DNA from 4 places in the Pseudomonas sp. LARHCG127 genome. Region 1 is predicted to be linked to each of the others. Evidence: predicted binding sites of a transcription regulator. Region 1 holds the regulator's gene; each other region holds the start of a gene.
The links. Region 1 encodes FliA, which starts transcription of late flagellar genes. Its sites were predicted from a motif close to CTAAAGTTTNNNNNNNNNNNGCCGNTAA; they were not measured.
Positions count from the first base shown of each region.

Region 2: a site for FliA is predicted at 5,157-5,184, ahead of ACIPQ1_RS07620 (methyl-accepting chemotaxis protein). Genes of this name have one in related genera too.
Region 3: a site for FliA is predicted at 1,555-1,582, ahead of ACIPQ1_RS14350 (methyl-accepting chemotaxis protein). Genes of this name have one in related genera too.
Region 4: a site for FliA is predicted at 4,943-4,970, ahead of ACIPQ1_RS04485 (methyl-accepting chemotaxis protein). Genes of this name have one in related genera too.

Region 1 is NZ_JBIXJT010000011.1:22,865-30,016, forward strand. It holds gene ACIPQ1_RS19005 (chemotaxis protein CheA) at 1-152, opposite strand, end outside; gene ACIPQ1_RS19010 (protein phosphatase CheZ) at 181-966, opposite strand; gene ACIPQ1_RS19015 (chemotaxis response regulator CheY) at 985-1,356, opposite strand; gene fliA (RNA polymerase sigma factor FliA) at 1,524-2,267, opposite strand; gene fleN (flagellar synthesis regulator FleN) at 2,264-3,094, opposite strand; gene flhF (flagellar biosynthesis protein FlhF) at 3,210-4,559, opposite strand; gene flhA (flagellar biosynthesis protein FlhA) at 4,571-6,700, opposite strand.
Region 2 is NZ_JBIXJT010000003.1:418,004-425,155, forward strand. It holds partial or broken gene ACIPQ1_RS07585 (nucleoid-structuring protein H-NS) at 216-314, opposite strand; gene ACIPQ1_RS07590 (alpha/beta hydrolase family protein) at 567-1,604, opposite strand; gene ACIPQ1_RS07595 (FMN-dependent NADH-azoreductase) at 1,788-2,396, opposite strand; gene ACIPQ1_RS07600 (LysR substrate-binding domain-containing protein) at 2,526-3,434, shown strand; gene ACIPQ1_RS07605 (MmcQ/YjbR family DNA-binding protein) at 3,431-3,793, shown strand; gene ACIPQ1_RS07610 (DUF1294 domain-containing protein) at 3,785-4,204, opposite strand; gene ACIPQ1_RS07615 (undecaprenyl-diphosphate phosphatase) at 4,201-5,031, opposite strand; gene ACIPQ1_RS07620 (methyl-accepting chemotaxis protein) at 5,306-6,940, shown strand.
Region 3 is NZ_JBIXJT010000007.1:203,775-210,926, reverse strand. It holds gene ACIPQ1_RS14350 (methyl-accepting chemotaxis protein) at 1-1,477, opposite strand, end outside; gene ACIPQ1_RS14345 (hypothetical protein) at 1,767-1,910, shown strand; gene ACIPQ1_RS14340 (hypothetical protein) at 1,948-2,178, shown strand; gene ACIPQ1_RS14335 (MFS transporter) at 2,281-3,480, shown strand; gene arfB (alternative ribosome rescue aminoacyl-tRNA hydrolase ArfB) at 3,477-3,890, opposite strand; gene ACIPQ1_RS14325 (amino acid permease) at 4,209-5,630, opposite strand; gene ACIPQ1_RS14320 (hypothetical protein) at 6,286-6,423, shown strand; gene ACIPQ1_RS14315 (leucyl aminopeptidase) at 6,516-7,152, shown strand, end outside.
Region 4 is NZ_JBIXJT010000002.1:222,083-229,234, forward strand. It holds gene ACIPQ1_RS04475 (YifB family Mg chelatase-like AAA ATPase) at 1-1,391, shown strand, start outside; gene ACIPQ1_RS04480 (aldose 1-epimerase family protein) at 1,398-2,612, opposite strand; gene ACIPQ1_RS04485 (methyl-accepting chemotaxis protein) at 2,857-4,833, opposite strand; gene ACIPQ1_RS04490 (LysR substrate-binding domain-containing protein) at 5,041-5,961, opposite strand; gene ACIPQ1_RS04495 (NorM family multidrug efflux MATE transporter) at 6,120-7,152, shown strand, end outside.

The DNA of each region.
Region 1 (7,152 bases):
ACAGTGTGGAAACCGCGAAAAATTGCATTGAGCAGATCCGCATCATCAGGTCGGCTTTCCAGCTCGACCAGCTGTTCGGACAGTTGCTCTAGAATCTCGCCGGCCTCAACCAGGAAATCCTGAAGGATCTCTTCATCGGCGCCGAAGCTCATTAATGGCTGCTCCTAAAATAGGGCTAAATCAAAATCCAAGGCTGGACAGCAAATCGTCCACATCGTCCTGACCGGACATAACGTCTTCTCTTTTATCGGCATGAATTTGCGGACCTTCACCCTGAGAGAGATGTTTTTGTGGATCTTTTTCGGCAAGCATCGCTTCACGGTCGTGTTCGATGCCTGCAAAGCGGTCGACCTGGCTAGCCATCAGCACCAGTTTGAGCAGGTTGCTTTCCACTTCGGTGACCAGTTGGGTCACACGCTTGATCACCTGGCCGGTCAGGTCTTGATAGTCCTGGGCCAGCAGAATGTCGTTGAGGTTGCTGGCCACGGCGCGGTTTTCGCTGCTGCTGCGCGTCAGGAAACCGTCGACCCGACGGGCCAGCTCCCGAAATTCTTCAGCACCGACTTCGCGACGCATGAACCGGCCCCAGTCGGTGCTCAAGGCCTGGGCCTCTTCACTCAGGCCATTGACCAGCGGCGTAGCGCTTTCCACCAGGTCCATGGTGCGGTTGGCCGCCGCCTCGGTCAGCTTGACCACATAGCCCAGGCGCTCGGTGGCGTCGGTGATCTGCGAGACTTCCTCGGCCTGCGGCATGTGCGGGTCGATCTGGAAATTGACAATCGCGCTGTGCAGTTCACGCGTGAGCTTGCCCACTTCCTGATACAGACCACGGTCACGGGTCTGGTTGAGCTCATGGATCATTTGAACCGCATCGCCAAAGCGACCTTTTTCAAGGCTGTCGACCAGTTCGCGGGCATGTTTTTTCAGGGTCGATTCGAAATCGCCCATTGAAGATTCGTTGTCCATAGCTCCCCCGTGGCGCCGTTAACCGATGCGTTCGAAGATTTTTTCGATCTTCTCTTTCAACGCCTGGGCCGTGAAGGGCTTGACCACATAGCCGTTTACACCGGCCTGGGCCGCTTCGATGATCTGCTCGCGCTTGGCTTCGGCAGTCACCATCAGCACCGGGAGGTGCTTGAGTTTTTCGTCGGCGCGCACATGGCGCAGCAAGTCGATACCGGTCATGCCGGGCATGTTCCAGTCAGTCACCAGAAAGTCGATGCTCCCGCTGTTGAGGACCGGAATGGCTGTGACGCCATCATCCGCCTCGACCGTGTTGGTGAACCCAAGGTCACGCAACAGGTTTTTTATGATCCGCCGCATCGTTGAGAAGTCATCAACGATGAGGATTTTCATGTTCTTGTCCAATTCGACCTCCAAGCAGTCTTAAACGCGCCCAGCACCTGGACGCGCCATTTCAATCAATTCCGGCACAACACTCGACAACGGTCTGGAGCACAACGGATGGAAACTGACCCGGCAACGCCATGCCAGTCCCGCTCGCAGTGTCCCCACACTGCCTGTCAGCGCGCTCGCCACTCCCCCAAACGGCCCCGCAAGCGGGCCGCGCACTGGCTGTGTAACTGGCTGACCCGAGATTCGCTGACCCCCAGGACCTCACCGATTTCCTTGAGGTTCAGCTCTTCGTCGTAGTACAGCGCCAAGACCAGTCGCTCACGTTCCGGCAAATTGGCAATCGCATCCGCCAGCGCGCTCTGGAAACGTTCATCTTCCAGGTCACGTGACGGCTCCATGTGAGCACTCGCGTTATCCTCATGCAGCCCTTCGTGCTCGCCGTCCTGCAAGAGGTCGTCGAAGCTGAACAGGCGACTGCCCAAGGTATCGTTCAAAATCCCGTAATAATCATCGAGACTCAACTGGAGTTCGGCCGCAACCTCGTGATCTTTAGCGTCACGCCCAGTTTTAGCTTCGATTGCCCGAATCGCGTCACTGACCATGCGGGTATTGCGGTGCACCGAACGCGGCGCCCAATCGCCCTTGCGGACTTCATCGAGCATCGCCCCGCGAATGCGAATACCGGCATAGGTCTCGAAACTGGCGCCCTTGCTGGCGTCGTATTTGTTCGACACTTCAAGCAGGCCGATCATGCCGGCCTGGATCAAGTCCTCGACCTGGACACTGGCTGGCAACCGCGCCAGCAAGTGATAGGCGATACGCTTGACCAGTGGCGCATAACGCTCGATCAATTCGTATTGGGCGTCCCGTGCCGATTTTTTGTAGAGATGGTTGTAACCGCTGGCTGTCATAACACGGGCCCTGCTGTTTGTTGCACAAGACGCTCGACGAAAAACTCCAGATGCCCGCGGGGGTTGGCCGGCAGTGGCCAGGTATCGACCTTCTGGGCGATCGCCTTGAACGCCAGCGCGCATTTGGAACGTGGAAAGGCTTCATAAACGGCACGTTGCTTCTGGACGGCCTTGCGCACGCTTTCGTCGTAAGGCACTGCACCGACGTATTGTAGGGCGACGTCCAGGAAGCGATCGGTGACCTTCGTCAATTTGGCGAACAGGTTGCGTCCTTCCTGCGGGCTCTGGGCCATGTTGGCCAGGACGCGGAAGCGGTTCATGCCATAGTCGCGGTTAAGCAGTTTGATCAGGGCATAGGCGTCGGTGATGGACGTCGGTTCGTCGCAGACCACCAGCAGCACTTCCTGGGCGGCGCGCACGAAACTGACGACCGAGTCGCCGATGCCGGCCGCGGTGTCGATCACCAGCACATCGAGGTTGTCGCCGATGTCGCTGAACGCCTGGATCAGGCCCGCGTGCTGCGCCGGGGTCAGGTGAACCATGCTCTGGGTGCCGGAGGCAGCCGGCACGATGCGAATCCCGCCCGGCCCCTGCAACAGCACGTCGCGCAGTTCGCAACGGCCTTCGATCACGTCCGCCAGGGTGCGTTTGGGGGTAAGCCCCAACAACACGTCGACGTTCGCCAGGCCCAGGTCGGCGTCCAGCAGCATGACCCGTCGGCCAAGCTCTGCCAGAGCCAGGGACAAGTTCACTGACACGTTAGTCTTCCCGACGCCACCTTTGCCGCCGGTCACCGCGATCACCTGTACGGGATGCATGCTGCCCATGTTCGTTCTTTACCTTGTCTTCTTAGACGGAGGCCACATTACTGGCTGCGCGTTCGCATACGGAACAATGCATGGCAGACCATCGATGTAGGTACAAAAAATATTCATGATTACCTCAGCCGACCTGCTTGGTCGGGCTGTGGTAGATGTCAGCGAACATGTCAGCCATGGCTTCCTCGCTGGGTTCTTCCTGCATTTGCACACTTACGGCACGACTGACCAATTGATGACGGCGCGGCAGATGCAAATCATCCGGGATCCGCGGCCCATCGGTCAGGTAGGCCACCGGCAGTTCATGACCGATCGCCAGGCTCAACACCTCGCCCAGGCTTGCCGTTTCGTCCAGCTTAGTCAGGATGCAGCCGGCCAGCCCGCAGCGTTTGTAGCTGTGATATGCGGCGGTTAGAACCTGTTTTTGGCTGGTGGTTGCCAACACGAGATAATTTTTTGACTTGATACCGCGTCCGGCCAGGCTTTCGAGCTGCATGCGCAGGGCCGGATCGCTGGCTTGCAGGCCGGCGGTATCGATCAGCACGACGCGTTTGCGCAGCAGCGGCTCCAGCGCCTGGGCCAGGGATTGGCCCGGATCCACATGGGTCACCGACACATTGAGGATGCGGCCCAGGGTCTTGAGTTGTTCCTGGGCACCGATACGGAAACTGTCCATGCTTACCAGGGCGATGCTCTGGGCGCCGTACTTGAGTACATAACGGGCGGCGAGCTTGGCCAGGGTGGTGGTCTTGCCCATGCCGGCAGGACCGACCATGGCAATGACCCCGCCCTCTTCCAGCGGCTCGACTTCCGGCGTGGCAATCATGCGTGCCAGGTGCGCCAGCAACATGCGCCAGGCTTGGCGCGGCTCTTCGATACCATTGATCAGCGCCAGCAGGTCGCGGGACAACGGGCCGGACAGGCCGATGCGTTGCAGGCGACGCCACAGGTTGGCCTGGGCCGGACGGCTGCCTTGCAGCTGGTTCCAGGCCAGGGAGCCGAGCTGGACTTCCATCAGCTCGCGCAGGCTGTTGAGTTCGAAGCGCATCGAGTCCAGGGCGCGCGGGTCAAGCCCACGGGCTGGCGCGGCAGGTGCCGGCTCTGGACGACGCGGTTCGGCCTGGACCTGTTCCATCAGCGGTTCGGCGGCGGTCAACGGCAGGCCGGCGGTCAGCGGTTGACCGGCGAACAATTGACGATTGATGCCCGGCGCACCTTCGCCTTCGCTGCTGCGCAGGCTCAGTTCGGCCTGGGCGCTGGCGATGCGCGATTGAGTCTTGCGCAGCTCATCTTCAAGTTCCATGTTCGGAACCCGTGGCGCCAGCGCCGACAATTTGTAATCCAGGGCCGCCGTCAGCTCGACACCGCCGGCGATACGACGGTTGCCAATGATGGCTGCTTCAGCGCCCAGCTCGTCACGAACCAGTTTCATGGCCTGACGCATGTCTGCGGCGAAAAAACGCTTCACTTGCATAAACCACTACCTCAGCCGTTGGGCCCTACTGTCGCAACGATGGTCACTTGCTTGTTGTCCGGTATTTCCTGGTACGCCAGCACATGCAGCCCCGGGACCGCGAGGCGTCCGAATCGCGAGAGCATCGCGCGAATCGGACCGGCCACCAGCAGGATCACCGGTTGGCCTTGCATCTCTTGCCGCTGGGCTGCCTCGATCAGCGAACGCTGCAGCTTCTCGGCCATGCTTGGCTCCAGCAGAACACCCTCTTCCGAGCCTTGTCCTGCCTTCTGCAGACTATTGAGCAATATCTGTTCCAACCTTGGCTCCAAGGTGATAACAGGCAGCTCAGACTCAGTGCCTACAATGCTTTGGACGATTGCACGGGATACGCCGACCCGAACCGCGGCCACCAAGGCGGCGGTATCTTGACTCTTGGACGCGTTGTTGGCGATGGCTTCGGCAATACTGCGTATGTCGCGCACGGGCACTTGTTCGGCCAACAACGCTTGCAGCACCTTGAGCAACTGCGACAACGAAACCACGCCCGGCACCAACTCTTCAGCCAGCTTCGGCGAGCCTTTGGCCAGTACTTGCAGGAGTTGCTGGACTTCTTCGTGGCCAATCAACTCGCTGGAGTGCTTGTACAGAATCTGGTTCAAGTGGGTCGCCACCACGGTACTGGCGTCCACCACGGTGTAGCCGAGGGACTGGGCCTGGGCCCGCTGACTGATTTCGATCCACACCGCCTCCAGGCCAAAAGCCGGATCCTTGGCGGTGATGCCGTTGAGGCTGCCGTAGACCTGGCCAGGGTTGATCGCCAGCTCGCGGTCGGGGTAGATCTCGGCTTCGGCCAGGATCACGCCCATCAGTGTCAGACGATAGGCGCTCGGCGCCAGGTCGAGGTTGTCGCGGATGTGCACAGTGGGCATCAAGAAGCCCAGGTCCTGGGAGAGCTTCTTGCGCACCCCCTTGATCCGCGCCAGCAACTGACCACCCTGGTTGCGGTCGACCAAAGGAATCAGGCGATAACCGACTTCCAGGCCGATCATGTCGATGGGCGTCACGTCATCCCAGCCCAGTTCCTTGGTTTCCATGGCGCGGGCCGGCGACGGCAGCAGTTCCTGCTGGCGCTTGACCTCTTGCAGGGCCTGGACTTTCTGCACGTTCTGCTTCTTCCAGAACAGGTAGGCACCGCCAGCTGCCAGGGCCGCCATGCTCAGGAAGGAAAAATGCGGCATGCCAGGCACCAGGCCCATCACCGCCATCAGGCCGGCGGCAACAGCCAGGGCCTTGGGCGAGGCGAACATCTGCCGGTTGATCTGCTTGCCCATGTCCTCGGAGCCCGAAGCGCGGGTCACCATGATCGCGGCGGCTGTGGATAACAGCAGTGATGGCAATTGCGCCACCAAACCGTCACCGATGGTCAACAAGGCGTATACCTTGCCGGCATCGCCGAAGGTCATGCCATGCTGGAAGATGCCGACGGCCATGCCGCCGATCAGGTTGATGAACAGAATCAACAGGCCGGCGATGGCGTCACCGCGCACGAATTTACTGGCACCGTCCATGGAGCCGTAGAACTCGGCTTCCTGGGCCACTTCCAGGCGGCGCAGCTTGGCCTGGCTCTGGTCGATCAGGCCGGCGTTGAGGTCGGCGTCGATCGCCATCTGTTTGCCGGGCATCGCATCGAGGGTGAAACGCGCGCTTACCTCGGAAATCCGCCCGGCGCCCTTGGTCACCACGACGAAGTTGATGATCATCAGGATGGCGAAGACCACGATACCGACCACGTAGTTACCGCCGATCACCACTTCGCCAAAGGCCTGGATCACCTTACCGGCGGCGGCGTGGCCTTCTTGGCCATGAATCATCACCACCCGGGTGGACGCCACGTTCAGCGCCAGGCGCAACAGCGTGGCCACCAGCAGGATGGTCGGGAACACCGCGAAATCCAGCGGCCGCAGGGCGTAGACGCACACCAGCAGCACCACGATCGACAGGGCGATGTTGAACGTGAAGAACACGTCCAGCAGGAACGGCGGCACCGGCAGCATCATCATGGCGAGCATGACCAGCAGCAACAGCGGCACGCCCAGATTACCCCGGCTGAGGTCTACGACATTGCTGCGTGCAGAGCTGAGTAACTGAGAGCGATCCACCAATATTCCCCGTTCCTGTGAAGCAAACTTTTGACGCCCGGAGGGGGCGCAGGCGGGGTATTGCAAGAAGCCTTCCAACTTTTGCCGGAGGCGGGAATAGAGCGGCTGACGCACATTCAACTTTGTGGGAGCGAGCCTGCTCGCGATGGCGATTTGTCAGTCAATATCTGTATCGACTGGATCATTGCAATCGCGAGCAAGCTCGCTCCCACAGGGTCATGCTGTTCACCTAAGGCAAACGACGAACCTGTGGCGAGGGAGCTTGCTCCCGCTGGGTCGCGAAGCGGCCCCGAAACAAGTCGAATACGAAACATCAGACACACCTGTTATCGCGGTCGCTGCGCAACCGAGCGGGAGCAAGCTCCCTCGCCACGGGGCCTGGCGCTTTCCAGGCAAACCTAACAGTTCTGCTAGTTCCCCCTTTGCACCCCAACCCCGATAATCCAACGGAG
Region 2 (7,152 bases), on a different contig from region 1:
CTATCGCGAGCAAGCTCGCTCCCACATTGGATCTTCAGCAGACACAAGATTCATGTGCACCACAAAACCTGTGGGAGCGAGCTTGCTCGCGATGAGGCCGACACATCCAACATCAACGCAAACTGACACACCGTCTTCGCGAGCAAGCTTTGCTCCCACAGATCTGATGGTGTACGACCGGAAGAGCCAGGTCGGCTATAAGGCCGCCTCGGGAGGACGTTGATCTCGGGCGCCCCGTTAACCACGATGGCCGAACGCAGGCATTGTGGAGTGGGCATCCCGGCATGGATGCCGGGATAGCCGCGCTGGGCCATGGATGGCCCTTCGCGGCGGCCCACGGAGCAATGCCGGAGTGAGGGCACACCGAGCCTTAGCGAGGTGCCGAGTGGTGGGGCAGGAGCGTTTTGGTTACTTTTGCGCTTTTCAAAAGTGACCCGCCGTAAGGGCGGAACCATAAGTAGCCGTTACCGCAGAAACGGATATACACACCAACCTTACGTACAAACCATGCCCCTCGGAACGCAAGCTCAGATTTCCGGGGGAACGCTTAAATGGATAGCAATACCTTATTGATCAGCCGTCTTCATCCCCGCCCGGGTCGCCTTACCCAAGGCCTCGCCGAAAAAGCGGCTGGCCTCGGAAATCATGGTGCGGTGAATGTCCTTGCGATCGACGCCATCGGCATCCGTGCAGAGCGCCGGCATCGCGGCGATCTGCTCGTCGGTGCACGGCGCCAGGAAGACAAAATGCCCCGCGCCGGCCAGGGTCTTGAAATCCGGTGCGGTGGGCAGTTTGCGGGCCAAGGCAGCGGCGTTCTTGTCAAAAGCCACGAGATTGTCACCATCGCCGCTGTACAGCAGCACCGGCACATGGACATCGGCCAATGTATGACGGCCGAACTTCAGGCTCAACGGTGCCATCAGCAACAATGCCCGGACCCTGGGGTCGGCCACCGGTTGCAGGTCGTCGCGGTCGGCGATCAACTCGCCCTGGGTGTTGCAGGCGTCACGGTCCTCCGGTCGCTCCTTGCAATAGCGGCGCAAGCGATTGAGGTCCGGCGTCGCACCGGACAGGATCAAAGCGGTCTCGCCACCCGCCGAATAACCGATCACCCCGACCTGCCCGGCGTTGACGAACGGCGAGAGCATCGGGTCATTGAGCGTCGCGGTGATGGCTTCGGAAATCTGGATCGGCCGCCCGTACAGGTTGCTCAGGGTGCCAAGCCGGCTGTGGTCCTGGACATTGTCGCCGGGATGAATCACGGCCACCACGACGAACCCCTTGCGCGCCAACGAGGTGGCGAGGTCATGCAGGGCCAATGGGGTGCCGGTATTGCCATGGGACAGCATTAACAGAGGAAAACGGCCGATGGCGATCTGAGCCTCCGGCGCGGCATCGATCTGGTAGCCGCCGAGCAGGCTGGATTGTTTGCGGTCGGTGGACGGATAAAAGGCGATGGCGTGCATCGGCTGCTGATCCAGCGGATCCAGAAAATTCAGCTCATGGAAACCGGCGCTCCAATGCGGATGCGGCCCCGGTGCGGCCTGCACTGAAGCGGAACTGGCAAACAAGCAAAGCAGCAACGCTGCACCAAAACGTGCCATCGAATTTCCACCCCTCACCAGCGCACGGGAAGGCCCCGTCGCTCGCAGTCTTGGCCGTGCATAACCTGCGCCAGTTCTCCGGCGCCGAACGCAGCAAAACCCTGCATCCCGGCCATCCAATGACGACGAGAATACAGGGTTTTGCGAAGGTTGCCCGAAGCGCTTGCTGCCTTTACGCAGGATTTACGCAGCGGCGAACTGCTGGCCGATCTGCAACGTGGCTTCGCTCATGGCTTTGGTGCGCATGTCGTCACCGTAGGCCAGGCCTTCGGCACGGACGAATTCGATATCAGTGATGCCGAGGAAACCGAACACCAACTTGAGGTAGTCCTCGTGACCCACGCCGCTCGGTTGGCCGGCATGCAAACCGCCCGCCGTGGAGACAATCACCAGTTTCTTGCCACCGCACAGGCCTTCGGGACCGGCTTCGGTGTAGCGGAACGTCTGTCCGGCCACGGCAATGCGGTCAATCCAGGCCTTGAGCTGGGTCGGAATGCTGAAGTTGTACATCGGCGCCGCGATGACTACGGCATCAGCCGCGAGGAACTCGGCCATTGCCGACGCGCTGAGATCGGCTTCATGCTTCAGCGCCGCGTCGCGCAATTCGGCGCTGGTGCCGGCGGCAACCAACGTCTGGGCGGAGAAGTGGCTGATGGCATCGGCGGCCAGGTCACGGTAGGTCACGGTGATGCCTGGCTCGGCAGCTTTCCAGGCTTCAACCACTTCGCGGCTCAATTGGCGGGAAGCGGAGTGGTCGCCGAGGATGCTCGAATCGATGTGCAGCAGTTTCATATCAGTGCTCTCCAAATGAGGACCGCAACCAGGCGATCAATTGGCGACAATCCTATCGATGAAGCGAATGATCGATAAGTCAGCAAAAATGCGATAGTTTGTCCCACTGACAGGACAATTGAATTCAACATGCAAGACCTCAATGATTTGTATTACTTCGCCAAAGTCGTCGAAGCCGGCGGTTTCGCGGCGGCCGGGCGCTTGCTGGGCATTCCCAAATCGCGGTTGTCACGGCGCATCGCCGAGCTGGAAGAACGCCTCGGCGCCCGCCTGCTCCAGCGCACCACGCGGCAGTTGAAACTGACGGCGGTCGGCGAACGTTATCTGCGCCATTGCCAGGCGATGTTGCTGGAGGCCGAGATGGCCGACGAAGCGGTGGCGAGCATGTCCAGCGAACCCCGCGGTCGGTTGCGAGTGTCGAGCCCGGTGGGCCTGGCCCATCAGTTCCTGCCGGTGGTGATCGAAACCTTCCTGGCGAAATACCCCCTGGTGCAACTGGAAATGACCCTGCTCAACCGGCGGGTGGACCTGATCGGCGAAGGCATCGACGTGGCGTTGCGCGTGCGCGACCTGGGGGACGAAGACCCGCTGCTGATGACCCGGCGTCTGCGCCGGGCACGGCTGATGCTGGTGGCCAGCCCAGCCTTCGTCGAAGGGCGGCGAATCGAAACCCCGGACGATCTCAAGCAGTTGTCGGTGCTGGGGGCGCTGGAAGCCGATCGCCTGGTGCATCTACGCCTGGTCAAGGCCGATGGGCAGCAGGCCGAACTGAGCCTGGAAGCCCGCCTGGGCATTGACGACTTCATCGTGCGCCGGTCCTGCACCCTCGCCGGCCTGGGTTTCACGTTATTGCCAAGCATGTATTGCGAGCAGGAATTGCGTGACGGCACACTGGTGGAACTGCTACCTGGATGGTCATTGCCCGACGGCTGGCTCCAGGCGGTCTACCCCCATCGGCGTGGCATGTTGCCAGCGGTGCGCGCCTGGATCGATCATTTGGTGGAAGCCTTCGAGGGCTGTGGAGAAAAAACGCTATGAGGTTGAGCGAAGAGGATGTCGCGCGGTTTTGCCTGGGTTTGCCCGGTGCCAGGGAAGACTACAAATGGGGGGGCGTGCGGGTGTTTTCCATTGCCGGGAACAAGATGTTCGCCCTCCAGGGCCTGCGGGGCGATTCGTTGGCGTTCAAGGTCGACAAGGACCTGTTCCTGGGGCACTGCGACCGGCCGGGCATTCACCCCGCGCCTTATTTGGCGCGGGCCCAGTGGGTCATCATGCAGGTGCCTTATCCGCTGGGGGCCGAAGAACTGCGTGGCCTGCTGCAACGCTCACATCAATTGGTCGTGAGCAAATTGCCCAAGCGCACGCAGGTGGGCTTGTTGCTCTCGCCTTCAAAATAGATAACTGCCCAGGAACAACTGGTCGATCCAGAACACCTGGTGCAGCAGCACGATGAACCAGAACACCACTTGAAACGAGACTTTGCGGGTCTTGTGGCGAAACAACTGCTGGGCGAGCAAGGCCCCGGGCCAACCACCGGCCAGCTCCAGTGCATGCAGCACGTTTTCCGGGGTACGCCAGGCGTCGGCGCGGGCCTTGCGCTTGTCGCTCCAGTACAGCAGGAACGCCACCACGCTGACGACACCATAGGCCGCCATCGGCACCCACGACACGCCCCGCAGGCCGAACAGCAGCGAGCCGAACAGCGGCAAGGCGCAGACCAGCGCCAACACCATCAATTTGAGCCGCAGGTTTTGCACCGCGCCACCGGCATTGCCCCCAGCGCGCTTGCGGGTGCCTGACTCGTTCATGGCTTGGCGGCGGTCCAGTCCACCCAGCCGAACTGCCAGGTGGCCAGGATCAACAGGCCGAAGGCGATGCGATACCAGGCGAACACCGCGTAGCTATGGCTGGCGATGAACCGCAGCAGGCCCTTGACCGCGATCATGGCGAAGATGAACGCCGTGACGAAACCAATGGCGAACACCGGGAAATCCGCCGGCACGAACAACTCACGGTACTTGTAGCCCGAGTACACGGCCGCACCGACCATGGTCGGCATCGCCAGGAAGAACGAGAACTCGGTAGCGGTCTTGCGCGACAGCCCGAACAGCAAGCCCCCGATGATGGTCGCACCGGAACGGGAAGTACCCGGGATCATCGCAATGCACTGGGCCAGGCCGACCTTCAACGCATCCTTCCAGGAAATATCGTCCACCGTTTCAGCATGTACCTGGTGCTGGCGCTTTTCGGCCCAGAGCATCACCAGACCGCCCACCACCAGAGCGGCAGCCACGGTGACCGGGTTGAACAGATAGTGATGGATCCAGTCCCCAATCAGCACGCCCAATATCACGGCGGGAAAGAAGGCAATCAGCAGGTTGGCGGTGAACCGGCGGGCGCTGGGTTGCGTCGGCAGGCCCAGCACCACATCGAAGATCTTGCGCCGGAACTCCCAGACCACCGCGAGGATCGCGCCGAGCTGGATGATGATGTTGAATGCCATTGCACGTTCGCCACCGAACTCGAGCAAGTCGGCGACGATGATCTGGTGCCCCGTGCTGGAAATCGGTAGAAACTCCGTCAAACCCTCTACTACGCCAAGAATCAATGCCGAAAAGGCCGTCCACAAATCCATTCATCCCCCAAAAAAGACCCTGCTCATGCGGGTCTTATCGCTATTCAAGTGTCATACAGGTCCACGCAGCGGCTGCACGATAGCTGCGATCATCCAAAAAAAACCAATGAAAAAATCAGAACAGGCTCAGGTTTTGCGCCGCGGGGCCGAAATCCTATCAGACAAGCCCTGATAACGCTGCCGCGTTATGACCCAGGTCAATCATCAATAGCCGCCAGGCGCTAAAGTGCCGCCCGTCGTTAATGACAAGAATAAGAAACCGGAGTGACAGCGTATGAATAGCTTGCGCAGTGTGTCGATCAGCCGACGCTTGTGGCTCATCCTGGTGGTGGCCATCGTGATGTTGTTCACGCTCGGCGCCTTTATGCTCAAGCAGATCCACACGGATCTGTATCAGGCCAAGGTGCAGAAGACCCAGCATGTGGTGCAGACCGCCAGCGGCGTATTGAGCTACTACCATGGGCTGGAAACCGCCGGCACCCTGACCCGCGAGGCGGCGCAGAAGCAAGCCCTCAGCGCGGTGCGAGGCCTGCGCTATGACCAGAGTGACTACTTCTGGATCAACGACCTGACGCCGGTCATGGTCATGCACCCGACCAACCCGAAGCTTGAAGGCCAGAACCTCTCGGCGATCCGCGACCCGAACGGCTACGCGTTGTTCAACGAGATGGTCGCCATCGCCAAGGCCAAGGGCGCCGGCATGATCAACTACCTCTGGCCGAAACCGGGTGCCGAAGCACCGGTCGGCAAGACTTCCTACGTCAAGTTGTTCGAACCGTGGGGCTGGATCATCGGCTCAGGGGTTTACATCGATGACGTGCAGGCTGAGTTTCAATCCCAGATGATCAAGGCCTCCTTGATCGGCTTGGCAATTACCGTGCTCATGAGCCTGTTCTTGACCTTGATCGTACGCAGCATCGTCCGCCCGCTCCAAGAGACCGTCAACGCCATGGCCAACATCGCCAGCGGCGAGAGCGACCTGACCCGCACCCTCGACACCCACGGCCAGGACGAAGTCACCCAACTGGCCCGGCATTTCAACGCCTTTACCGCCAAACTGCGCCAAGTGGTGAGCCAGTTGCAGGCTTCGGCCAGTGAGCTGGGGCAATCTTCCAACGAACTGGGCAACGACGCGGCTCAAGCCCAGGAGCGCAGCCAGCAGCAGTCGCAACAAATGGAGCTGGTGGCCACCGCGATCAATGAAGTGACGTATGGCGTGCAGGACGTGGCCAAGAACGCCGAGCACGCCGCCAGCGAGATGCGCGACGCCGAATCCCAGGCCCAGCAAGGCCAGGTCAACATCGACGGCAGCTTGCAACAGATCGATCGCCTGTCCCAGACCATCGACCAGGCGGTGGAAGTGATTCGCACCCTGGCCAGCGAAAGCACCCAGATTGGCAGCGTGCTGGAGGTGATCCGCTCCATCGCCGAGCAGACCAACCTGCTGGCCCTCAACGCTGCGATCGAAGCCGCCCGCGCTGGCGAGCAAGGCCGGGGCTTTGCGGTGGTCGCCGATGAAGTGCGACTGCTGGCCCAGCGTACGCAGAAGTCCACCGCTGAGATCCAGTCGATGATCGAGCGCCTGCAAACCCATTCCGAAGCCGCCGTGAAAGTCATCGGCGACAGCAGCCGTGCCTCGCAACTGACCATCGAACAGGCGGGCCTGGCCGGTGCCAGCCTCAACGCCATCGGCCAGGCCCTGCGCAACCTCAACAGCCTGAACGCCTCCATTGCCAGCGCCACCCTGCAACAGGCCCATGTAGTAGAAGACATCAACCAGAACGTCACCCAGGCCGCCGGACTGTCCCACAGCACCGCCATGGCCGCCGAACAGTCCAGCCAGGCAAGCAGCCGCCTGAAGGCGTTGAGTGAACAGCTTAACGGGTTGCTCAAGCAGTTCCGGGTCTAAGGACTGTCAGGCGTCTAAAGGGGTTGATGCACACTAGAAACTGTTGTGATTCACTGTGGCGAGGGAGCTTGCTCCCGCTTGAGTGCGCAGCACTCACAAAAGGGGCCGCTACGCAGCCCAGCGGGAGCAAGCTCCCTCGCCACGGGCTCAACCAACAATGGTATTGGAGCTCTCCACGCCATAGCGTTTACAATCGCCGCCCTCTCCTCTTT
Region 3 (7,152 bases), on a different contig from region 1:
CCGAGGTCTGCTCTTCCGCAGCGGTGGCGATCTGACGGTTCATGTCGCGGATCGCTTCCACCGCCTGGGTGATGCGTTCCAGCATCGCGCCGGCCTGGGTCACCTGCTCGACACTTTCCTCACTGCGCGACTGGCCGCTTTCGATGGCCTGGGCCGCGTCCACCGCACCTGTTTGAACCGTCTGGATGATCTGGTTGATCTCGATGATGGACGACGCCGTGCGCTGGGCCAGGCTGCGGACTTCATCGGCGACCACCGCAAAACCACGCCCGGCCTCACCCGCCCGTGCTGCTTCGATGGCAGCGTTGAGGGCCAGCAGGTTGGTCTGCTCGGCGATCCTGCGGATCACTTCCAGCACCTTGCCGATGCGTCCGCTGTCGGCTTCCAGGCGCCGGATCACCGTGGCGGTGTTGGCAATTTCGCCACGCATTTGGGTGATGGTGTGGATCGTGCCCTGCATCACTTTCTCGCCCTGCTGCGCCGAATGATCGGCATCATCGGCAGCCTGCGCCGCATCGGCGGCATGACGGGCAACTTCCTGGGCGGTGGCGGACATCTCGTTCATCGCGGTCGCGACTTGATCGGTGCGTTCGAATTGCTCGCTGGTGCCTTGGCTCATCAGGCTGGCAATCGCATTGAGCTCACCGCTGGCGCTGTCCAGCTCCGTGGCACTGCGTTGCAAGCGCGTGAAGGTTTCAGCAAGGAAATCGCGCAGCGTATTGGCCGCCAGGGCCAGGTCGCCCAATTCATCCTGGCGCGTGCTCGTCACACGCTCGGCGAAACGCCCGCGGCTCAGTTGAGTCACGTACGCGATCAGGTTACGGATAGGCTGCACCAGGTTGCGGTTGACCAGCCACACACTCAACAACCCGACCAGCAGCCCTGAGGCGAGCATGATCACCGTACCCAGCATGATCGTGCGGTCGGCACCCGCACTGATCAGCGCCGATTGCTCGTCGCCCAGCTTATGCAGCTCAACCACCAACTCGCTCATCTGCTCACTGGCCGCGCGGTCCACGCCCTTGACCGCGGCATCGCCCGCCGCCGCGTCGCCGCCCGCCGCCACAAACGCATCACGGCCCTTCTGGTAGGCCGCGCCCAACTGGGCATGTTCGCCCCGCAGACGCTCGATACGTGTCTTGATTTGCGCCGGGACACCTTCGTGGGTCGTCAACTGGCCAAGGATGCCCTGGACATCGCTCTGGCGTGCCTCGAATTGCTTCCAGTATTTATCCAGGTCCGCTGGCTGCTTGCCGCGCAACAGGACGTTTTTCCACTCCTGGACCTGCACCTTGAATTGCAGGTTGGCCTCGTCGATCAATTGCGACGCACGCAACGGACCGTCGAGCAGTTGACGATAATTCTGGATGCCATCGGAAAGGAAGTGAAAGGACGCCAGGGCAATCAGCAACATGGCCAGCAGGCTGCCGCTGAGCAGGGCGAGAATCTGTGCTCTCAGGGATTTTTGTAGAAACATGGAGTCGATCTCTTCAAATGAAGAACCTCCATGTCCGGGGTCCACAGTTGCAACGGAATGGGGAGGATATGTGCAAATCATCGGCCTGTACGGGGTGTTCTTGAGCGGTGGCGACCACCGGTAGCGGGATCGTTTTTTGCTGACTGGACATGACCTGTCCAGACAATCCCTTTTGTCGGCGCGATGGGATTTAAAAGTCTTTTTGTCATTTCTCCTGCTGTATCCTGCCCAGGCTTTGTAAAAGCGCGGATCTACCAGATCTATCCACAGACTTTGCGAGGAGCGCGAAATGCACGAGATCCCTAATCTCCCCTTCCCAAGCCTGCACGACACTGAGCAGACGACCACGCTACAAGCCGGAGGGCAACCTGACGCCCAGCAACCCGAGCCCAAGGAAGCCACTGAACGCCGCCAGGCCGACAGCGAAGACTGATTGACCCGTACCACCAGACCGTGTGGAAAGCGCTAAGATGCGCTTTCCACACTGCCTGAATCCCGAGCCCCCCATGACCGATGACACCCCTCCCTTCAGCGAAGCCCAGGCCAGCGTCCTGATCGGCACCGCTGAGAAAATGGTCGAGATCTGGACCCGCCTTCCCACCGAGAAACAAGCGGCCCTGCTGGCCCGGTTTGGCAGCGAAGAAAACGCCATCGCCGCGCTGGTGACCACGCGCCTGGTCAGCGAACAGAACGACCGCTGAGCCACCATTGGGCAAATAGTTTTACTTTTCCCCGCCCGGACGCCACGGTCGCCGTTATCATAAGCAGCCTATCTATCCAGCTGCTCCGTGGACCTCTTTCCCATGTCAGATTCCCAGCGCCCCCTGGCGGTCACGCTGCAAGTCGTTTCCATCGTCCTGTTCACGTTCATCGGCTACCTGAATATCGGCATTCCCCTGGCCGTGCTGCCCGGTTTCGTCCACGGCGAGCTGGGTTTCGGCGCGGTGATCGCCGGGCTGGTGATCAGCGTGCAATACCTGGCCACCCTGCTCAGTCGTCCTTACGCAGGACGAATCATCGATAACCTGGGGAGCAAGCGCGCGGTGATGTTCGGCCTCGCCGGCTGCGGGCTGAGCGGTGTGTTCATGCTGGTGTCCGCCTGGACGCCCCACCTGCCAACGTTCAGCCTGATCAGCCTGCTGATCGGTCGCCTGGTGCTGGGCAGTGCCGAAAGCCTGGTGGGGTCGGGTTCGATTGGCTGGGGCATCGGCCGGGTTGGCGCGGCAAATACCGCCAAGGTGATTTCCTGGAACGGTATCGCCAGTTACGGCGCGCTGGCGATCGGTGCGCCGTTGGGGGTGTGGCTGGTCAACGTGTTGGGGCTGTGGAGCATGGGCGCCAGCATCATCTTGCTGGGCCTGCTGGGACTGGCATTGGCCTGGCGCAAGACTGCTGCGCCCATTGTCTCTGGCGAACGCTTGCCGTTCATGCACGTGCTGGGGCGTGTGCTGCCACACGGCTGCGGTTTGGCCCTGGGTTCCATCGGGTTTGGCACCATCGCGACCTTCATCACCCTGTATTACGCCACTCAGCATTGGGATAACGCGGTGCTGTGCCTGAGCCTGTTCGGCGCCAGCTTCATCGGCGCGCGCCTGCTGTTCGGCAACCTGATCAACCGCCTGGGCGGCTTTCGCGTGGCGATTGCCTGCCTGTCGGTGGAAACCCTGGGGCTCTTGCTGTTGTGGCTCGCACCGGATGCCCATTGGGCCCTGGCGGGCGCGGCGTTGAGCGGTTTCGGCTTTTCCCTGGTGTTTCCGGCGCTGGGCGTGGAAGCGGTCAACCTGGTGCCGGCCTCCAGCCGTGGGGCCGCGGTGGGCGCTTATTCACTGTTCATTGATCTGTCGCTGGGGATCACCGGGCCGCTGGCCGGTGCGATTGCCGCTGGCTTCGGCTTTGCCTCGATCTTTCTGTTCGCTGCCCTGGCGGCCCTGGGAGGGTTGGCCTTGAGCGTCTACTTGTACCGGCAGGCGCCTCGGTACCGTGAAGCGCGGGAGAAGAACTAGAAGTCCACCTTGCCGCGCCCGGCCTTGATCGAGCCGCGCTTGGTCTTGGATTCCAGGCGACGCTTTTTCGACCCCAGGGTCGGCTTGGTCGGACGGCGCTTCTTTTCGACCTTGGTGGCGCTGAGGATCAGTTCGGTCAGGCGCTCCAGCGCGTCGGCCCGGTTCTGTTCCTGCGTGCGGTATTGCTGGGCCTTGATGATCAACACACCGTCACTGGTAATGCGACTGTCGCGCAGCGCCAGCAGCCGCTCCTTGTAGAACTCGGGCAGCGACGAAGCCGGAATGTCGAAGCGCAAATGCACGGCGCTGGAAACCTTGTTGACGTTCTGCCCGCCGGCCCCTTGGGCGCGGATGGCCGTCAGCTCGATCTCGGCGTCCGGGATGTGCACGGTGTTGGAAATGACCAGCATGGAAAGTGTCCGGTGTCAGGCCCCACAGGATACCGCGAATCCGCCCGACAACACCGATCCTGTGGGAATGAACGCTATGAACACTGCCGAACAATGTGGGAGCGAGCTTGCTCGCGATAGCGGTGGATCAGCAACCTTGATGTCGACTGACACACCGCTATCGCGAGCAAGCTTGCTCGCGATAGCGGTGGATCAGCAACCTTGATGTCGACTGACACACCGCTATCGCGAGCAAGCTCGCTCCCACAGGGGCAGGTGTTGTCTTGCCTGAAATGACAAACCCGGCACTCGGCCGGGTTTGTCTTGTTTCAGCGATGCTTACTTGGCGGCAGCCGCCACCGCCAGTTCATGCCGGGCACTGCGCTTGTTCTTGATCCAATAGCACACGGCCATGAACACCACCCACACCGGAATCGCATAGACCGAGATCTGGATGCCGGGGATCAGCAACATCACGCCCAGGATGAACACCACGAACGCCAGGCAGATGTAGTTGCCGTACGGGTACCACAGCGCCTTGAACAGCGGCGTCTGGCGGGTCTGGTTCATGTGCTGGCGGAACTTGAAGTGCGAGTAGCTGATCATCGCCCAGTTGATCACCAGGGTCGCGACCACCAACGACATCAACAACTCCAGCGCATGCTGCGGAACCAGGTAGTTCAACAGCACCGCCACCAGCGTGACCGCCGCCGACGCGAGGATCGAACGCACCGGCACGCCCCGCTTGTCGATCTTCGACAAGGCCTTGGGCGCATCGCCCTGCTCGGCCATGCCCAGCAACATGCGGCTGTTGCAGTAGGTGCCGCTGTTGTACACCGACAGCGCGGCGGTCAGCACGACGAAGTTGAGGATATGCGCAGCGGTGTTGCTGCCCAGCATCGAGAACACCTGCACGAACGGGCTGCCGCTGTAGGCATCGCCGGACGCGTTGAGGGTGCTCAACAGGCTGTCCCAAGGGGTCAGGGACAACAGCACCACGAGCGCGCCGATGTAGAAAATCAGGATCCGGTAGATCACCTGGTTGATGGCCTTGGGGATCACGGTTTTCGGTTTGTCGGCCTCAGCGGCGGTGAAACCGAGCATTTCCAGGCCACCGAAGGAGAACATGATGATCGCCATGGCCATCACCAGCCCGCTCACGCCGTTGGGGAAGAACCCACCGTGGGACCACAGGTTGGTCACCGACGCCTGCGGGCCACCATGGCCGCTGACCAGCAAATAGCTGCCCAGGGCAATCATGCCGACAATCGCCACGACCTTGATGATCGCAAACCAGAACTCGGCCTCGCCAAAGACTTTGACGTTGGCCAGGTTGATCGCATTGATCAGGACGAAAAACGCCGCCGCCGACACCCAGGTCGGAATCTCGGGCGCCCAGTAATGGATGTACTTGCCGACCGCGGTCAGCTCCGACATGCCCACCAGGATGTAGAGGATCCAGCAGTTCCAACCCGACAGGAACCCGGCGAAACCGCCCCAGTACTTGTGGGCGAAGTGGCTGAAGGACCCGGCCACCGGCTCTTCGACAATCATTTCGCCCAACTGGCGCATGATCATGAAGGCGATGAAGCCGCAGATGGCGTAGCCGAGGATCATCGACGGGCCGGCGGATTTCAGCACCCCCGCCGAGCCGAGGAACAGGCCGGTGCCGATCGCGCCACCGAGGGCGATCAGTTGAATATGGCGATTTTTCAGGCCGCGTTTCAGCTCGCCCGAATGCGTATTTTCTACAACGGTCATGCGTCACCTATTTGTTTTTATCTGTGACGAAATCGAACCCGACACGCTTATGGCATGGCGGAGTGAACAAGGCGGATAACCTTGAAAGTGCGTGGGTACGCGAAGGGTCACAGTAAAACGCGGCGCATTGTACACTGCAGTTCCCCTGCTACCAGACACCACCGGATCAGCGTCTGCCCCCGCACTTGAGGTCTGGCGCGCATCTGACCTTTCCCGCTGGCTTGAAACAAGCGCTGCGAAGTCTCAAAAAACCCGCCAAGCCGGCCCACTCGGCAGCTTTTTCTTACAGCCCTCCCAAACGCCGACACCGGTCAGTTCGAACGGCCAAAATCGTCAGCATTCCTTTACAGCGCGTAACGCAGACTTTCCACGTAGGAATATTCTGTAGGCTGACTGCAAATTGACGGTAGGTAGCTACCTATTAAATAAATCACCCAGGCAGCTGTTTTTGAATGAGTAATTTCAACGCGAAAAATGGAACAAAAAGTTCAAAAGAAAAAAATAAAATTATTTTTTGCAATCCAAAAAACCCTCGACTAGGTTTTCAGCGACTTGCCAAGGCATCGTGCCGACAAGTTCTGCGGTGCCGGTTCTGTCGGGTATGACTCGCCGAATCGGCCCGCGTTTTCCGCAAAAGTCATCTAGGAGATTCACTATGCAAGCACTGGACAAAGACTTGGAAACCGAACTGCAACTGGACGAATGGTTTGAAGCGCCGACCCATGAGGCCGCCGTTGAAATGATGCAAGCCGACGCCGTGGTTCCGTTCGGCACGGCGATGTGGCCTCTGTAGGCACTGCCCGGCGGAGGCGATCCGGCCGGTCGACTCCGCCACTCTTGTCGGTTGTCAGGGACATTAAATGAACGTGTCAGGGAAGAATAAGCATGGACACACAACGAGCCATCTCACATTTCCTTTACTACCTCGAACACCATCCCGCCCTGGCCGGCATCCAGCCCGCCAAGGTGTTGCTCGGCCATACCGCTGACTACGAAGCACTGACCGGCGCCATTGCCGAACAGGCGGGCAGCGGCTCGCCGTTCCGGTTCAGCGCCATGCGCCTGGACCTCGAATCCACGGAGCGCCTGTCCAAGGCCATTGCCGACAGCGATCTGTATATTTTCTTCTACGACTCTTCCACCCTGCCCAATCCACGCCCCGACGGCCCGGACTTTGTTCGGGCATTGCAAGGCGTGATGGCCGATAACTGGAAGAAATCGCTGCTGTTCAAGGATTACGGCGATTATTTCTACGACACCTTCAGCGTGATTCCCCAGCGTATCGCCGGACTCAACAGTCACCTGATCCGGCGCATGTCCCAAGCGACAACCCTGAGCTTCCAGGATGACCACGGTTCGTATTTCGACACCGCCCTGGGCAGCGTGAAGAAGTGGACCGACATCAACGGCCTCGGCAACTACGACCTGGCCCCCGGCGAAATCGCCACCCACAGCGACACCATCAACGGCCAGGTGAAATTCGTCGGCACGTTCCTGAGCACCATCCCGTTCGCACGCAAGT
Region 4 (7,152 bases), on a different contig from region 1:
TTGGCCTGCCGGAAGCGGCGGTCAAGGAAAGCAAGGATCGGGTGCGCAGCGCGATCATCAACTCGGGGCTGAATTTTCCGGCGCGTCGCATCACCCTGAACCTGGCGCCGGCGGACCTGCCAAAAGACGGCGGCCGCTTCGACCTGGCCATCGCCCTGGGGATCCTCTCGGCCAGCGTGCAGGTACCGACCCTGACCTTGGACGACGTGGAATGCCTCGGGGAACTGGCCTTGTCTGGCGCAGTGCGCCCAGTGCGAGGGGTATTGCCCGCGGCGCTGGCGGCGCGCAAGGCCGGGCGCATGCTGGTGGTGCCCCGGGCCAATGCCGAGGAAGCCTGCCTGGCCTCGGGGCTGAAGGTGATCGCCGTGGACCATCTGCTGGAAGCGGTGGCGCACTTCAACGGTCACACGCCGGTCGAGCCGTTCGTTTCCAATGGGCTGCTTTCGGCCAGCAAACCCTACCCCGACCTGAATGAAGTGCAAGGCCAGGCCGCGGCCAAGCGGGCGTTGCTGATTGCCGCCGCAGGGGCTCACAACCTGTTGTTCAGCGGGCCACCGGGCACCGGCAAGACCCTGTTGGCGAGCCGTTTGCCCGGGCTGCTGCCGCCACTGGCCGAGAGCGAAGCCCTGGAGGTCGCAGCCATTCAGTCGGTGGCCAGTTGCGTGCCGTTGAGCCATTGGCCGCAACGTCCGTTTCGCCAGCCACACCACTCGGCTTCCGGTCCGGCGCTGGTCGGTGGCGGGTCAAAACCGCAGCCAGGGGAGATCACCCTCGCCCACCATGGCGTGCTGTTTCTGGATGAGCTGCCGGAATTCGACCGCAAGGTGTTGGAGGTCTTGAGAGAACCGCTGGAGTCCGGACACATCGTGGTGTCTCGCGCCCGCGACCGGGTGCGCTTCCCGGCGCGCTTCCAGTTGGTGGCGGCGATGAATCCCTGCCCCTGTGGCTATCTTGGCGAGCCCAGCGGCCGCTGCGCCTGTACACCGGACATGGTGCAGCGCTACCGCAACAAACTCTCCGGCCCGCTGCTGGACCGCATCGACCTGCACCTGACCGTCGCCCGGGAAGCCACGGCCTTGAACCCCAAGCACGAACCCGGGGACGATACGGCCACGGTCGCCGAGCGCGTCGCCGAAGCCCGGGAGCGCCAGCACGACCGCCAGGGCTGTGCCAATGCCTTCCTCGATCTGCCGGGATTGCGCCGGCATTGCAAGTTATCCACAACCGACGAAACCTGGCTGGAAACCGCCTGCGAGCGGCTGACGCTGTCGCTGCGCGCCGCCCACCGCCTGCTCAAGGTCGCCCGGACACTGGCAGACCTGGAGCAAGCGGGGAGCATTCGCCGCGAGCACCTGGCCGAAGCGTTGCAGTACCGGCCGGCTACGGCTTGAACCGCTTTATGGCTTGCTCAGGTCCACCAACGGTGTTTGCCGAACCTCGGTTTTTTGACCGTTCTGGATCGTATCGATGCGCTTGAGTGCCTTATCCACAGCGCCCTTGTCTGCCAACAGGCTGTAGTGGATCTGGAATTGCTTGTGCTCTTTCGGCGCGATGGTGGGCACCAGGCCCAAGGGGCGCTGATAGCGGCGGTTATAGGAAAAACTGGTACCGGGCTCCAACCCGGTCACGTAGCCCTGGCCTTGGGTATCCGTGTTTTTCCACAGGGAGAACACGGGCAGCGTGCTGGTGTTGAAGCCCACCGACACCCCGAGACTGCCGGCCTTGTTGTGCAGCACCGTGAGGGTGTCGCCCTTGGCGTCGGCGTAGGGCACGACGTTATAAACGGTTTCGTCGTAATCCTTGGTCGGGCCCCGGTAGGTTTGCCAATCGGACAAGTCGCCCTTGGCCTTGTCGTTGAACGGCGAGACCTGCTTGACCGGTGCCGCGAAACGAGCGCCCTGCTCCAGGAACGGCGTGCTGAAATTGCTGTGGTAGAGCGCTTGGTATTCCTTCGGGTAATCGCCGTTGTTGGTCAGCGTGTCGTTGAGCGCGAACGTCACGCTGCCGGGCTCGGTGACCAGTTCGGTCTGCACCGAGAAATCGACCTTCTTGAATGCCTGCTCCTTCAACTCGCCCCGCAGGGTAATGGCGTAGGGCGGTTTCTCATCGATGTGCAAGGTGACCTTGTTGGCCGGAATATTCGCGGCGCGACCGTGCAGGGTCAGCAGCTCGCCGTTGTCCATGCCGGGATGGCCGACCCATTCGTAGCCGCAGCGGGTGACCAGCTCATTGAAGCCTTCAAGCCAACCCAAGCCGCCGCGGCCGTTGAGCTCGATGAACGCCGGGTTGACCACTTCCTTGACGGGCGAATCCCACCCCATGCGCACGTCGCCAACCGATGCCTGCAGCACATTCATGCCACGGGTCGGGACCACTGAAAGCTTCAGGGTGCCGTTGTCGATGTCGACCACGCTGACACCTTCCTGCCGACCACCGTGCAGGGTGCGCATCGTCACGGAAAAGGGTTTGTCGGTCTTCACGCCGAGTTGCTGGCTGGTGATTTGCCAGGGTTGGGCGGCTTTATCGGTATCCAGCAGGACGTAATCCCAAGCCATCGCATGGGAAGCAGCGCCCAAGGCGCCAAGGGTAACGAGCAGTTTGAGCGGAGTCATGGACGCGACCTTTTATTGGAGTTGTGCGGTTTTTATAGACTTGAAGAAACGTTTCAGCAAGCTAAAAAACAGCAATAATCTTAAAAAAGGATGGACCGCTGGATTGAGGGCTTTTGTGGGAGCGGGCTTGCTCGCGATAGCGGTGGGTCAGGTTGAGATGAGGGTGACTGGACTGCCGCCTTCGCGAGCAAGCTCGCTCCCACATTAATCGCGGGGGTGCCTGCTCGCACTGGTTGCAGAGGCCTCAGCGGAACCGATCAACCTCTTGGCGCAGGTCCTGGGCCAGTTTTTCCAGCTCCTTGGCGGTGAGCGCCAGGTTCGAGACCACTTGGCGCTGTTCGCTGTTGGCCATGGCGATGCTCTGCAGGTTGCTGCTGAGCAGGGTCGCGGTGCTGCTTTGCTCTTGGGTGGCGGTGGTGATCGCCGCGAATTGCTGGCCAGCCGAGCGACTCTGCTCGTCGATGCGCGCCAGGGCCGAGGCCACGTTGGCGTTGCGCGACAAGCCTTCCTGCATCAGCAGGTTGCCCTGCTCCATGGTGCTGATGGCATTGCCGGTTTCCTGCTGGATGCTGTTGATCATGCTGGAGATTTCGTCAGTGGCCTGGCGGGTGCGGGACGCCAGGCTGCGGACTTCATCGGCCACCACGGCGAAACCACGGCCCTGCTCGCCAGCGCGGGCGGCCTCGATGGCGGCGTTCAATGCCAGCAGGTTGGTCTGCTCGGCAATCGAGGTGATGACACCGACGATGCCGCCGATCTCCTGGGAACGCTGGCCCAGGGTATTGATGACCGAGGCCGTGCTGTTCAGCGCGCCGGCAATTTGCTCCAGGGACGACGACGCCTCATCCATCGAGGTCCGGCCAATGCGGGTTTGCTGGGCATTTTCCTGGGCCAGGCGCTCGGTGTTGCCCATGTTGTCGGCAATGTTCAAGGAGGTCGCACTGAACTCTTCCACCGCGCCCGCCATACTGGTGATTTCGCCGGACTGCTGCTCCATGCCCTCGTACGCCCCGCTGGACAACCCGGACAGGGCCTGGGCGCGGCTGTTGACTTCCTGGGAGGCCTTGCGGATGTGCTCGACCATGGTCGACAGGGCCTGGCTCATCTGGTTGAAGGCACGGGCCAACTGACCGATTTCGTCATGGCTCGACACGTTCAGGCGCACGCTCAGGTCGCCAGCGCCCAATGCTTCGGCCTGGCGCACCAGATCCCCCAGCGGTGCCAGCTTGCTACGCAACAACCACATCGCCGAGCCGACCGCCAACAGCATCGCCAGCAGGCTGCCGATGGCCAACTGCGTACCGACGCTCCAGGTCACGGCGCGGATCTCGGTTTTCGGCATGCTCGCCACCACCGCCCACGGCCCGCCCTCGAACGGCACGGCAACGCTGTAGAAATCTTCGGCGGTATCGGTCCAGAACGCACCCTTGCCCGGTTTTTTGATCAGGCCCGTAATGGCCGTGGTCGCGTTATCCAGCGCCTGTACACCTGCCGGTGGCACCAGCCATTTGTTTTGCTCATCCAACAAGGCCAGCGAGCCGGTCTGGCCAATGCGGAAACGCTTGAGGTTTTCGAACTGCGCGTTCTGCGCGTCGGTGTAATCGAAGCCTACATACAACACGGCGATGATCTTGCCGCTGCTGTCACGTACGGGCGTGTATTGCGACATGTAGAAGCGCCCGAACAACAGGGCTCGACCGATGTAGCTCTGCCCGCTGATCACCGGACCGTAGGCTGGACCAGCGCGGTCGAGCACGGTGCCGATGGCCCGCGTGCCGTCCTGTTTACTGACGGAGGTGCTGACGCGGATGAAATCGTCGCCGCTGCGCACGAATACCGTGGCCACACCGGCGGTCATCGCTTTGAAGTCATCCACTTCCTTGAAGTTGTTGTTCAACACTTCGCTGCCCAGGCTCAAGCCTGGGGTCTGTACCCCCGCCACCGTCACCGGTTGGTCTGGATGCACGGTCAAACCCGCGCTGAAGCGCTTTTCGAACAGACCGGCCAAGCGCTGGGTGCTCTCACGCAAGGTGCTGTGAAAAGTGTTGAGCTGGTCGGCCATCAGGCGCGCTTCGCTGGCCAAGTGCTCTTCACGGGTGGCAAGGTTGGCGGTGTCCAGGGAACGCAGGGCGAAGACGGTACTGCCGGAGATCACGACCGCCAGTATCACGGCAAGGGCAAGGCCTAGCTGCGAGGCGATCCGGGCGCGGGGTTGAGACATGACGGCTCCTGGCCGAGAGACCGGATCATCCTGATCACGTCGCACGCTCGGCATTTTATTCGGGTGAGGTGTAAGTAGACCCTTTCTGAACGAGGGTTCCATCTTCACGGATTCGGCGGCAAAGCCAAATACTTGAGCGGTTTGGACGGATTAATGCCAAGTGGCTAGCACGCCACTTTCCATCAGTAACCGCGTGTCAGCAACGTTTCAGCCCAGACGCTGCACATCGGGCAATTGCATGGCCTTGACCTCACCCTGGAGAAAGTCGCTGAGCCGGCGCAAACGTTCACCTCCCGGCCGGGTTTTCGGCCAGACCAGGTAATAGTGCTCGCCACTGGCAACCGCCGTCGGCCATGGCAGGCTCAGGCGCCCTTGGGCAACGTCCTCGGCCACCATCAGCAGGTCGCCCATGGACACTCCATAGCCGCGTGCCGCCGCGATCATGCCCAGCTCCAGGGTATCGAACACCTGCCCACCCTTGAGCGAGACCTTGTCGGCCAGGCCCATACGTTGCAGCCAGTTGCGCCAGTCCCGGCGATCCGGCGTCGGGTGCAGCAGTTCGGCGCTGGCCAACCGCGCCACATCCCAGGGCTGATCGTTCAGCAGGTTCGGTGCGCCCACCGGAATCAACTCCTCGGGGAACAGCAGACTGGCCTCCCAGTCCGCCGGAAAATGCCCGTTACTCAGCAAGACGGCGCAATCGAAGGGCTCGACGTTGAAGTCCACCGAATCGATGTCCATCCAGGCACTGGTCAGTTGCACTTCGTTACCAGGCTGCAAATGCCGGAAACGGCTCAGGCGCGCCAACAGCCAGCGCATGGTCAATGTGGAGGGTGCCTTCATGCGCAAGATGCCGTCTTCGCCATGCAAGGTGTGACAGGCCCGCTCCAGCGCCATGAAACCTTCGCGCACGCCCGGCAGCAGCAGCCGTGCCGCCTCGGTCAATTGCAAGTTGCGACCGCTGCGCTGGAACAGCCGACAGGCAAAGTGATCTTCCAGGGTACGAATGTGCCGGCTGACGGCGCTCTGGGTGATCGACAGCTCTTCGGCGGCCCGGGTGAACGAGCTGTAGCGTGCCGCGGCTTCGAATGCCCGCAGCGCATAAAGCGGAGGAAGACGACGAGGCATCGCAAAAGCTCCATGGCGGTGTTTGCAAACCCTACCAGAAACGCGTCCAGCATGAGTTTTAATCATGCCAGCGATCTTTTTTATCCTTTTGTGCAATCCGTCGAGAGCGCCGAGAATCGTCGCTTTACTGCCTTCTTTGAACAGGGAGCGTGATGATCATGCGGCATCCGGTGCGTACCGAACTCTGGGCCATCCTGCGGCTGGCGGGGCCGTTGATTGCCTCGCAGTTGGCGCACATGCTGATGGTGCTCACCGACACCGTGATGATGGCGCGCCTGAGCCCCGAAGCCCTCGCCGGTGGTGGGCTCGGGGCGGCCACCTATTCGTTCGTGTCGATCTTCTGCATCGGTGTGATCGCCGCGGTGGGCACCCTGGTTGCGATTCGCCAGGGCGCAGGCGATATCGAGGGGGCTACCCGGCTGACCCAGGCCGGATTATGGCTGGCCTGGTTGATGGCGCTGATGGCCGGGTTGCTGCTGTGGAACCTCAAGCCGGTGCTGCTGATGTTCGGCCAGACCGAAACCAACGTACTGTCCGCCGGGCAGTTCCTGCTGGCGCTGCCATTCGCCCTGCCCGGCTACCTGAGCTTCATGGCCCTGCGCGGCTTTACCAGCGCCATCGGCCGAGCCACACCCGTAATGGTGATCAGCCTCGGCGGTACGGTGGCCAACTTCCTGCTCAACTACGCGCTCATCACCGGCATGTTCGGCCTGCCGAAACTCGGCTTGATGGGCATCGGCCTGGTCACGGCCATCGTCGCCAATTGCATGGCCCTGACGCTGGCCTGGCACATCCATCGGCACCCGGCCTACCGTGCCTATCCGCTGCTGGATGGGCTGTCGCGGCCCAACCGCCAATACCTCAAGGAACTGTGGCGCCTGGGCCTGCCGATTGGCGGCACGTACGCAGTGGAGGTCGGGTTGTTCGCGTTCGCCGCGCTGTGCATGGGCACCATGGGCAGCACACCGTTGGCGGCTCACCAGATCGCCCTGCAAATCGTCTCGGTGGCGTTCATGGTGCCGGCCGGGATGTCCTACGCCATCACCATGCGCATCGGCCAGCACTACGGCGCCGGGCAACTGCTGATGGCGCGCCTGGCCGGGCGGGTCGGGATCGGCTTCGGCGCAGCCGCGATGCTGGCGTTCGCCATGGTGTTCTGGTTGTTGCCTCATCAATTGATCGGCTTGTTTC